DNA from 2 places in the Bradyrhizobium centrosematis genome. Region 2 is predicted to be linked to the other one. Evidence: riboswitches for the same ligand, from Rfam matches in the RefSeq annotation. Region 2 holds a riboswitch; the other holds the start of a gene.
The links. A riboswitch is a leader RNA that binds a small molecule or an ion and turns the genes downstream of it on or off. The one in region 2 is predicted to bind S-adenosylmethionine.
Positions count from the first base shown of each region.

Region 1 (5,089 bases), 1.3 Mb from region 2:
GCTGGCCGCGCTCACCGTGCGCTTCCTGCCCCGGGACTGGCCGGGCTTGAAATCGCGCTGGTTGCGGCCTTTGATCCTGTGCGGCCAGCATTCCCTCGAGATCTTCTGCCTCGGCGTCTTCCTGGCCTTCGCCGGCCATTTCATTCTCGCCGAAGTCTCCGGCGGCGCAGCCATGCATGCGCTGATTAGTCTCTCCGGGGTCCTGATCATGTGGGGCGTGGCCTGGGTGATTTCATGGTACAAGAGCGTGGCTGACAAGAGCGGTGCGAAAACCAAAAACGCCGTCGGCAACGCCGATCTGGCGGGAGGGGGCTGATGAAGGCGAAGGTTCTCCTGAGCCTGATCCTGCTATGCGGTGGCCTCGCCACGCCTTTGGCGCGCGCGGGCGATGCCGTGTCCGCTGCTCCCGCTGCGCCCTCGGCCTGCGAATTGCCGCCCTATCTGCTGACCAGCGAAAGCCAGCTGCCCAAGGTTGCCGACGCGATCAAGGCTGGCAAACCGCTCGATATCCTGGTGATCGGCAGCCGCTCGACCACGATTCCGTCCTCGGAGGGCAGCTCCTATCCGGCCCGCATGGAGGCGATCCTCAAGGAGAAGCTGCCGCCTTCGGAATCGGTGCACGTCTCCGTAGAAATACAGAGCAAGAAAACGGCAGAGGAGACCGCCTCCACCTTCGTTAAGCTGATGGAAGCAAAAACGCCTACTTTGGTCATCTGGCAGACCGGGACCGTGGATGCTATCCGATCCATCGATCCCGACGAATTTCGTGGCGCCGTGACCGGCGGGGTTGCTGCGCTGCAAAAGGCAGGGGCCGACGTCGTCTTGATGAATTTGCAGTACAGCCCGCGCACCGAAACCATGATCTCGGCGCAGCCTTTTCTCGATAATATGCGCGTCGTGGCGCAGGAGCACGACATCCCGCTGTTCGATCGTTTCGCGATCATGCGGCAGTGGAATGATCAGGGCCAATTCGACCTGTTCAGCCCGTCCCGCGGGCCCGAGCTGGCGAAGCAGGTCCATGATTGCCTTGGCCGGGCGTTGGCACAGTTCGTGATCGACGCTGCCCATCTGGAGCCGGCCCAGCAGCAAAATTGAGGTCTAGCGTTAATGAGTTCTCTCCGCCCTTTTTGCCTGACGTCATGGCTGGCTGCGCCCGCTATGGCGGCGCTGCTGTTGCTGACGCCGGCCTCGCATGCGCAGACGCCAGCCGCACAGCCGAGCCCCGCACCTGCCCAGTCGGCTGATCCCGCGCCCGCTGCGTCCTCCCAGACCACCGTCGCGGCAAGGTCGTCCGAGCAGCGCGGCGCCACGTCGCGCGCCATCGACAAGGTGAAGGAGGTCGCGAAGTCCGCCGCCGACATCTTCAGCCGCGTGCCTTGCCTGCCGCCGAAGGGCGGCTCGACGGCGATGGGCTCGCTGCCGCATGTCGCAAGCAAGCTCGTCGCCGGCCAGCCCGTCGTCATCGTCGCGTTCGGTTCGTCGTCCACGGCAGGATTCGGCGCGAGCTCGCCGGAGTTCAACTATCCGAACCGCCTCGCCGCGCAGCTGCGGCGTCACTACCCGACTGCTGACATCACCGTCATCAATGCCGGCGTCGGCGGCGAGGATGCGCCCGAGATGATGAGGCGCCTGCAGACGCAGGTGATCGACGTGCATCCGGATCTCGTGATCTGGCAGGTCGGCACCAATGCCGTGCTGCGCAACCTCGATCCCGGCGACACCGCCAAACTGGTCGAGGACGGCATTAGCCGCATCCAGGCCGCCGGCGGTGCCGATATCGTGCTGGTCGATCCGCAATATTCGCCGGCCGTCAACCAGCGCAAGGAGAGCGCCGGCAAGATGATCAAGCTGCTCGGCAAGGTCGCCGAGCTTCGTCACGTCGGCATCTTCCCGCGCTTCGAGGTGATGCGCGACTGGCACGAGAACCAGTCGATTCCGGTCGAGAGCTTCGTCATCGCCGACGGCCTGCACATGAACGATTGGGGCTATGCCTGCTTCGCCCAACTGCTCGGCGACGACATCATCCGCTCCGTCGGTCAGATCAAGATCGGCGTGAACGTGCCTGCTGACGTGAGAACGTATCGGCCGATGTAGTTTGATTCACCCTCCCCTGGAGGGCAGGGGAATCGCATGTGGCTCTTTGCACGAGCTGAGCGCACGCCTCGTCCTTCGAGACGACCGCTTTCAGCGGTCTCCTCAGGATGAGGCTAAGCGGCATCGGAGCCCTCGAAACCAGCGAAACGCACTCGGTCCTCATCCTAAGGGCCCGCCAACGGCGGGCGTCTCGAAGGATGCGCCACACGCGACATCACTCTCATATGCGGTAGCCCTCCAGGGAAGGGTAAGAAGATCACGCCTTCTCCAGCGCAGCGGTCAGATCCTCGATCAGATCGTCGGCGTGCTCGAGCCCCGCGGAGAAGCGGATGAAGCCCTCGCTGATGCCGAGCGCGGCGCGGTCTTCCGGCTTCAGGCGCTGATGCGTCGTGGTCGCCGGATGGGTGACGAGGCTCTTGGCGTCGCCGAGATTGTTCGAGATTTTCGCAAGCTTGAGCTCGTTGAGCACGCGGAATGCGGCCTGCTTGCCACCCTTGACTTCGAAGCCGACCAGCGTTGAGCCGCCGCGCATCTGCTTTTTCACCAATGCCGCTTGCGGATGATCAGCACGGCCTGGATAGACCAGCCGCGAGATCTTCGGATGGCTCGCCAGCACCTCGGCGACGCGTGCGGCCGTGTCGGTTTGCGCGCGCACGCGCACGCCGAGCGTCTCCAGGCCCTTGAGCAGAACCCAGGCGTTGAACGGCGAGATCGACGGGCCGGTCTGGCGCATGAAATTGTGGATGTGCTCGGCGATGAAGGCTTCCGACGACAGGATGATGCCGCCGAGGCAGCGGCCCTGGCCGTCGATATGCTTGGTCGCGGAATAGACCACGACATCGGCCCCGAGCGCCAGCGGGCTCTGCCAGATCGGCGTTGCGAACACGTTGTCGACGACGAGCCGCGCGCCGCCTTTGTGTGCAATCTCGGCGATGCCGGGGATATCGAGCACATCCAGCGTCGGATTGGTCGGACTCTCCAGGAAGAACGTCTTGGTGTTCGGCCGCAGTGCGCGCTGCCATTGGTCGAGGTCGAGCCCGTCGACCAGCGTGGTCTCGATGCCGTAGCGCGGGAGCAGGTCCTGAATGACGTAGAGGCACGAGCCGAACAGCGCGCGCGAGGCGACCACGTGATCGCCGGCCCTCAGCGGTGCCAGGATCGCGGTCGTCACCGCGGCCATGCCGGTCGCCGCCGAGCGCGCCGCTTCGGCACCCTCGAGCTCGATCATGCGGCGCTCGAACATCGCGATGGTGGGATTGGAGTAGCGCGAATAGATGAAGCCCGGATCCTCGCCCTTGAACCGCGCCTCGCATTCCTCGGCGCTGTTGTAGACGTAGCCCTGCGTCAGGAACAGCGCCTCCGACGTCTCGCCATATTGCGAGCGCAGGGTGCCGGAATGGACCAGGCGGGTTTCGGGACGGTAGTTGGCGGTCGACTTCGACATAGGTACCTCCGACATGACCGCTTCGTCGAAAACGGTCACAAAAAAACCGGCCTGGATATCTCCACGGGCCGGGATCACAGAGGTCCCCGGCCTGTTTAGCGACTTATTTAACGTGGCTGCAAGCCGGCCGGCTCAAATCACCACGGGATAAGTGATGCTCATATTCTGCAATGCCCTTTCCGTCAAGGCGTCCATCGGATAGCCGTAAAAGACTTGTATTTCCCGCATGTCCGGATGCATTTGGCCCCTGATGAGGATCCCCGGTTGACGTTCACGGTCGCGCCCGACGCCAATGGTATCCTGCCCGACCGCATGATCGCGGCGATGGCGGAGGCGGGGCTCATCCTGCCCGCCTACGACTTCGTCGAGAGCCAGATCCAGCCGGCCAGCCTCGATCTGCGCCTCGGCGACATCGCCTATCGCGTCCGCGCCAGCTTCCTCCCCGGTCCTGGCGCCACCGTCGCCGAGCGCATCGACGAGTTGAAGCTGCACGAGTTCAGCCTCGCCGACGGCGCGGTGTTGGAGACCAACTGCGTGTACATCGTGCCGCTGCTGGAAAGCCTGGCGCTGCCGCCGGAGATCGTCGCGGCCGCCAATCCGAAGAGCTCGACCGGCCGGCTCGACGTCTTCACCCGTGTGATCGCCGACGGCACCCGCCGCTTCGACATGATCGGCGCCGGCTATCACGGTCCGCTCTATGCCGAGATCAGTCCGAAGACGTTTCCGGTGCTGGTGCGCGAAGGCTCGCGCCTCAGCCAGGTCCGCTTCCGCACCGGCGATGCCATCCTCAATGCCGACGAGCTCGATGCGCTGCATGCCGCCGAGCGTCTCGTCGACATCGACGATGCCGATCTGTCCGGCGGCGTTGCCGTCTCGGTCGATCTCTCCGGCGAGAAGGCGAACGGTTTTGTCGGCTACCGCGCCAAGCGCCACACCGGGGTCGTCGACGTCGATCGCCGCTCCGGCTATGCTGTGGAGGATTTCTGGGAGCCGATTTCGGCCCGTCCCGACGGCAGCCTGATCCTCGATCCCGGCGAATTCTATATCCTCGCTTCCAAGGAAGCCGTGCAGGTGCCACCCGACTACGCCGCGGAGATGGTGCCGTTCGATCCCCTGGTCGGCGAATTCCGCGTGCATTATGCCGGATTCTTCGATCCTGGCTTCGGCTACGCCGGCGCCGGCGGGCTAGGATCGCGCGCCGTGCTGGAAGTGCGCTCGCGCGAAGTGCCGTTCATCCTGGAGCACGGCCAGATCGTCGGCCGCCTCGTCTACGAGAAGATGCTGGCCCGTCCCGACGCGATGTACGGCCAGCGTATCGGCTCGAACTACCAGGCCCAGGGCCTCAAACTATCGAAGCATTTCCGGGTGTAGCGATATCGCGTAGCCCGAATGGAGCCAACGGGGCTACCTGCGAGGTGACGAGATGACCAACCCATCCGAGCTCGACGCAAAGATCGCCGAAGACGTCGCGGATGCACTGATCTATTCGGATCGCTCCGGCACGATCATGCGATGGAACCGTGCAGCGACGGCCCTGTTCGGCTTCTCCGC
Region 1 is NZ_CP120703.1:7,313,606-7,318,694, reverse strand. It holds gene P6U31_RS34555 (OpgC domain-containing protein) at 1-316, shown strand, start outside; gene P6U31_RS34550 (SGNH/GDSL hydrolase family protein) at 316-1,095, shown strand; gene P6U31_RS34545 (SGNH/GDSL hydrolase family protein) at 1,108-2,094, shown strand; gene P6U31_RS34540 (O-succinylhomoserine sulfhydrylase) at 2,351-3,538, opposite strand; SAM riboswitch at 3,613-3,692, opposite strand; gene P6U31_RS34535 (2'-deoxycytidine 5'-triphosphate deaminase) at 3,773-4,909, shown strand; gene P6U31_RS34530 (PAS domain S-box protein) at 4,962-5,089, shown strand, end outside.
Region 1: it holds a riboswitch for S-adenosylmethionine, as region 2 does, so the genes downstream of both, P6U31_RS34540 (O-succinylhomoserine sulfhydrylase) here and P6U31_RS04895 (homoserine O-acetyltransferase) in region 2, are expected to answer to the same signal.

Region 2 (5,089 bases):
GATGACGATAATGATGATGTCGGGCGTGGTGCACGTCAGCGTGCCGCTCTGCGCTGTGACGATGGTGCGGCCGCGCCGAGGCCGGAGAAACGAACGCGGCGACCGCCGCGAAGAAGAACGCCAGCGCGACAACACGACGCGACAGGCGGAACGCAAACAACTCAAACATTCTTCATCCTTGGTTGACACCCCACTTCCCGTCGGCCGGGGCGGCGGCCGACATCCGCCGGGCCGTAAAGCTTCCGGATGTGGCGAGAAAAAGACACGGCTCGTCTGCGAATGGCTGCGATGATTTTGTGCTGGTGCTGGTGCAATGCCGCCGCATTGCGGACAACAGCATTAACTGCGATCCTGCAGAGGCGGCTTGAAGAGAGGGAAATCGTTAATGCCCCACGCCACGACCAGGGACGACGTCCGCATCTATTTCGAAGAGGCGGGTCAGGGAACGCCGATCATTTTTCTGCACGAGTTTGCGGCCGACTACACCAATTGGGAGCCGCAGATGCGCTACTTCTCGCGCGGCCACCGCTGTATCACCTACTCTGCGCGCGGCTACACGCCGTCGGACGTGCCCGAGGGCGAGGTCTACAGCTACACGCACTTCTACACCGACGCGCTCGCGGTGCTCGATCATCTCGGAATCGCGCGCGCGCATCTCGTCGGTCTTTCGATGGGCGCCTACTCGTCACTGCAGATCGGATTGAACGCGCCGCAGCGTGCGCTATCGATGACGCTGGCCGGCGTCGGCTCGGGTTCTGAAATCGAGAACCTGGAGGCCTGGCGCAAGCAGTGCCGCGCCAATGCCGAGCAATTCGAGACGCTGGGCTCCGCCGAGGTCGCAAAGGTCACGCGCGAGGCGCCGAGCCGGATTCCCTTCCTGGTGAAGGACCCGCGCGGGCATGCGGATTTCTATGCTGCGTTGGCACGGCACGACGCCAAGGGCTCGGCGCGCACGATGCGCGGCTTCCAGGGCGGCCGCCCCTCGATCTACACGATGACCGACGCGATCAAGGGCGTCGCGACGCCAGCACTGATCATCTGCGGCGACGAGGACGATCCCTGCATCGGGCCGAGCCTGTTCTTGAAGAAGCACCTGCCCGCAGCCGGACTGGCGATGTTTCCGAAGTCCGGTCACGTGCTCAATCTCGAGGAGCCAGCGCTGTTCAACGCGAGCGTGGAGCGGTTCGTGACGTTGGTGGAAGCGGGGCGTTGGCCGGTGCGGGATCCGCGGTCGCTCGCTGTCGGTTAGCCAGTCGTTCCGGGATGGTCCGAAGGACCAGACCCGGAACCTCGAGATTCCGGGTTCGCTCTTCGAGCGCCCCGGAATGACGCCTCCGGGGTCACTTCCCCTCGCCTCTGCTCAGCAGAAACACCGCCTGCTCGCCGAACATGTTCCACACCCACCAGGGCAGGTTCAGCGGGACCGGGCGGCCGTAGAGATCGAGCGCCACCGAGCGCTCCATCTTGACGTTGATCTCGTCACACAGCTGCACGAAATCCTTGATGGTGCAGAAGTGGATGTTGGCGGTGTCGTACCAGGTCGCCGGCAGGTTCTCGGTGCGCGGCATGTGGCCGCCGATCAGGAGCTGGAGCCGCATCTTCCAGAAGCCGAAATTCGGGAACGAGACGATGGCGCGGCGTCCGATGCGCAGCAGATTCTCCAGCACCACGCGCGGCTGTCGCGTCGCCTGTAGCGTCTGCGACAGGATCACGTAGTCGAACGCATCATCGGGATAATTGACGAGGTCGGTGTCCGCATCGCCCTGCACCACCGCAAGGCCCTTGGCGACGCAGCGGTTGACGCCCTCCCGCGACAGCTCGATGCCGCGGCCATCGATGCCGCGGGTCTCCAGCAGCTGAAGCAGATCGCCCTCGCCGCAGCCGACGTCGAGCACCTTGGAGCCGGGCTTGACCATGTCGGCGACCAGGAGATGGTCGGCGCGATACTGACCGGAGGGCCCGGTCGCAAGACCGCCGAGCGGCAGCACTTCCTGTACGCTCATCGCTCGCCGCCCTTCTTGCCCGTGAGCCCACGCGCCTTGCCCGCCGATTGCAGGAAGGCGCGGGAGATGTCGAAGAATTCGGGCACGTCGAGCAGGAAGGCGTCATGGCCGCGATCGGTCTCGATCTCGGCGAACGACACCCGCGCGCTCGATGCATTCAGCGCGTGCACCAGGGCGCGCGATTCCGAGGTCGGAAACAGCCAGTCGCTGGTGAAGGAGACCACGCAGAATCGGGTCGCAATTCCCGCGAACGCCTTTGCCAGCACGCCACCATGGTCGGCGGCGATGTCGAAATAGTCCATCGCGCGCGTCAGATAGAGATAGGAGTTGGCATCGAAACGCTCGACGAAGGAAGAACCCTGGTAGCGCAGATAGGATTCGACCTGGAAGTCGGCATCGAACGAGAAGGTCGGCAACTCGCGGTCCTGCATGCGCCGGCCGAACTTGCGATGCAAGGCCGCGTCCGAGAGATAGGTGATGTGTGCCGCCATCCGTGCCACCGCGAGCCCGCGATGCGGATGGATGCCGCGATCGGCATAGCCACCACCGTGCCAGTCGGGATCGGCCATCACGGCCTGGCGGCCGAGCTCGTGGAAGGCGATGTTCTGCGCCGAGTGCCGCGTCGCGCAGGCGATCGCCAGCGCGGAGAACACGCGGGCCGGATAGGCGGCAGTCCATTGCAGCACCTGCATGCCGCCCATCGAGCCACCGACGACCGCAAATAGCGTGTCGATGCCGAGCCGGTCGATCAGCATGGCCTGCGCCCGCACCATGTCGGGAATGGTGATGACGGGAAAATCCAGGCCCCAGACCTTGCCGGTGGCGGGATTGATCGAGGCCGGCCCGGTCGAGCCCATGCAGCCGCCGATCACGTTCGAGCAGATGATGAAGTAGTGCTTGGGATCGATGGGTCGGCCAGGACCGACCAGCGTCTCCCACCAGCCCGGCTTGCCGGTGACGGGATGCACGTTGGCGACATGCTGGTCGCCGGTCAGCGCATGGCAGATCAGCACCGCGTTGGAGCGATCGGCGTTGAGCTCGCCATAGGTCTGGTAGGCAATCTGGAACGGGGTGAGATCGACGCCGCAATCGAGCCGCAGCGGCTGCTCGGTGCCGAAATGCGCGACCTGCGAGCTCGGATGATCCACCTCATGCGATCGCTCATCAGCACTGATCGCAGGACTGGGTATCGACTTGACGCCAACCATCTGACCATCGACCTCGTTTGCGATCAACGCGTGACCGCCACTTGCATCAGGCCATGAAAAACCCGGCCTGAACGATAGGTTCGGCCGGGATCGGAAGCGTCCCCGGCCTGTTTAGCGAGTTTTTTAACGTGGCTGCAAGCCGGCCGGCTCAAATGACCACGGAACAGGCAAAAGCTACCGTCTTGGGCGGTTTTCGTCAAGTCGCGGCCCGGATCGGCCCAATTCGCCTTTGTCGCGTCGCCCGCAAAGCACGTCATTTCTCTTTGCTTTCGCCGCCCCGACTGCCTAATCAGGACATCCCCTCGAAACCATCGCAGTCAGATATGTCCCAACGTCCGCCCGCGCCACCATCGCTCCAGGAACTGCGCAAGGAGATCGACGCGATCGACGAGGGGATGCATCGCCTGTTGATGCAGCGCGGCGACATCATCGACCGCTTGATCCAGGTGAAGCAGACCCAGGAAGTCGGCTCGGCGTTCCGTCCGGCACGCGAGGCCGCCATGATGCGCGAGATCGTGCAGCGTCATCGCGGCATCCTGCCGCTCGACACGGTCGAGAGCATCTGGCGCGTCATCATCTCGACCTTCACCTATGTGCAGGCGCCGTTCTCGGTGCATGCCGACATCTCGGTGAGCGAGCCGGCGATGCGCGATTCCGCGCGCTTTCATTTCGGCTTCACCGTGCCTTACGTCGCGCATTTCAGCGCGCAGGCCGCGGTCGAGGCGGTGGCGAAATCCAAGGGCGATCTGGCGCTGGTCTCGGCGACCTCGAGCCGCACGCCGTGGTGGCTGGAGCTGGAAGCCGACGGTGCGCCCAAGATCATCGCACGGATGCCGTTTGTCGAGCGCGCCGACCATCCGGCCGCACTGCCGGTGTTCGCGATCTCGCGCGTCGCCGACAGCGCCCTGGTGACGGAGGTCGAGACCTTCAGCGTGCGCGTCTCCGGATGGAACGCCGAGGTCGCGCGCGCCCTGTCGCCGCTCGCCGAGATCGTGGCGGTGCCCGATACCGCCTTCGACGGCGCGGCGCTGCTGGTCTCGGTCACGAGCGCGACCAGCATCGACAAAATCAAAGCTGCCCTGATCGAGGCGGGGGCCTCGGTGCGCTCCACGGCCCTCGTCGGCAGCCACGCAACACGCTATACGGTGCCCCCGACCGGGGCGAAATCGTAAGTCGCGCGCCGCCCCGCCATTTTCGGAGTTCAAGATGTCCCGCCCCGTGCCGAATCCCGGCATTCTCGATATTGCGCCCTACACGCCCGGCAAGAGCCCGGTCGCCGAGCCGGGCCGCAAGGTGTTCAAGCTCTCCGCCAACGAGACGCCGTTCGGGCCCTCGCCCAAGGCGATCGAAGCCTTCAAGCGCGTCGCGGATCATCTGGAAGACTATCCGGAAGGCACCTCGCGCGTGCTGCGCGAGGCGATCGGCCGTTCGTTCGGACTCGACCCCAACCGCATCATCTGCGGCGCCGGGTCGGACGAAATCCTCAATCTGCTTGCGCACACTTATCTCAGCCACGGCGACGAGGCGATCTCGACCACGCACGGCTTTTTGGTCTACCCGATCGCAACCATGGCGGTCGGCGCCAAAAACGTCATCGCTCCCGAGAAGAACCTCACCTGCGACGTCGACGCCATCCTGAAGGCGGTGACGCCGAAGACCAAGCTGGTCTGGCTCGCCAACCCCAACAATCCGACCGGGACCTATGTGCCGTTCGACGAGGTCAAGCGGCTGCGCGCCGGCCTGCCGTCGCACGTGCTCCTGGTGCTGGATGCCGCCTATTGCGACTACGTTTCTCGTAACGACTATGAAATGGGGATCGAGCTCGTCGCCACCACCGAGAACACGGTGGTGACGCACACCTTCTCCAAGATCCACGGT
Region 2 is NZ_CP120703.1:1,027,238-1,032,326, reverse strand. It holds gene P6U31_RS04910 (TIGR02594 family protein) at 1-169, opposite strand, end outside; gene P6U31_RS04905 (alpha/beta fold hydrolase) at 386-1,249, shown strand; gene metW (methionine biosynthesis protein MetW) at 1,341-2,003, opposite strand; gene P6U31_RS04895 (homoserine O-acetyltransferase) at 2,000-3,211, opposite strand; SAM riboswitch at 3,302-3,381, opposite strand; gene P6U31_RS04890 (chorismate mutase) at 3,535-4,383, shown strand; gene hisC (histidinol-phosphate transaminase) at 4,418-5,089, shown strand, end outside.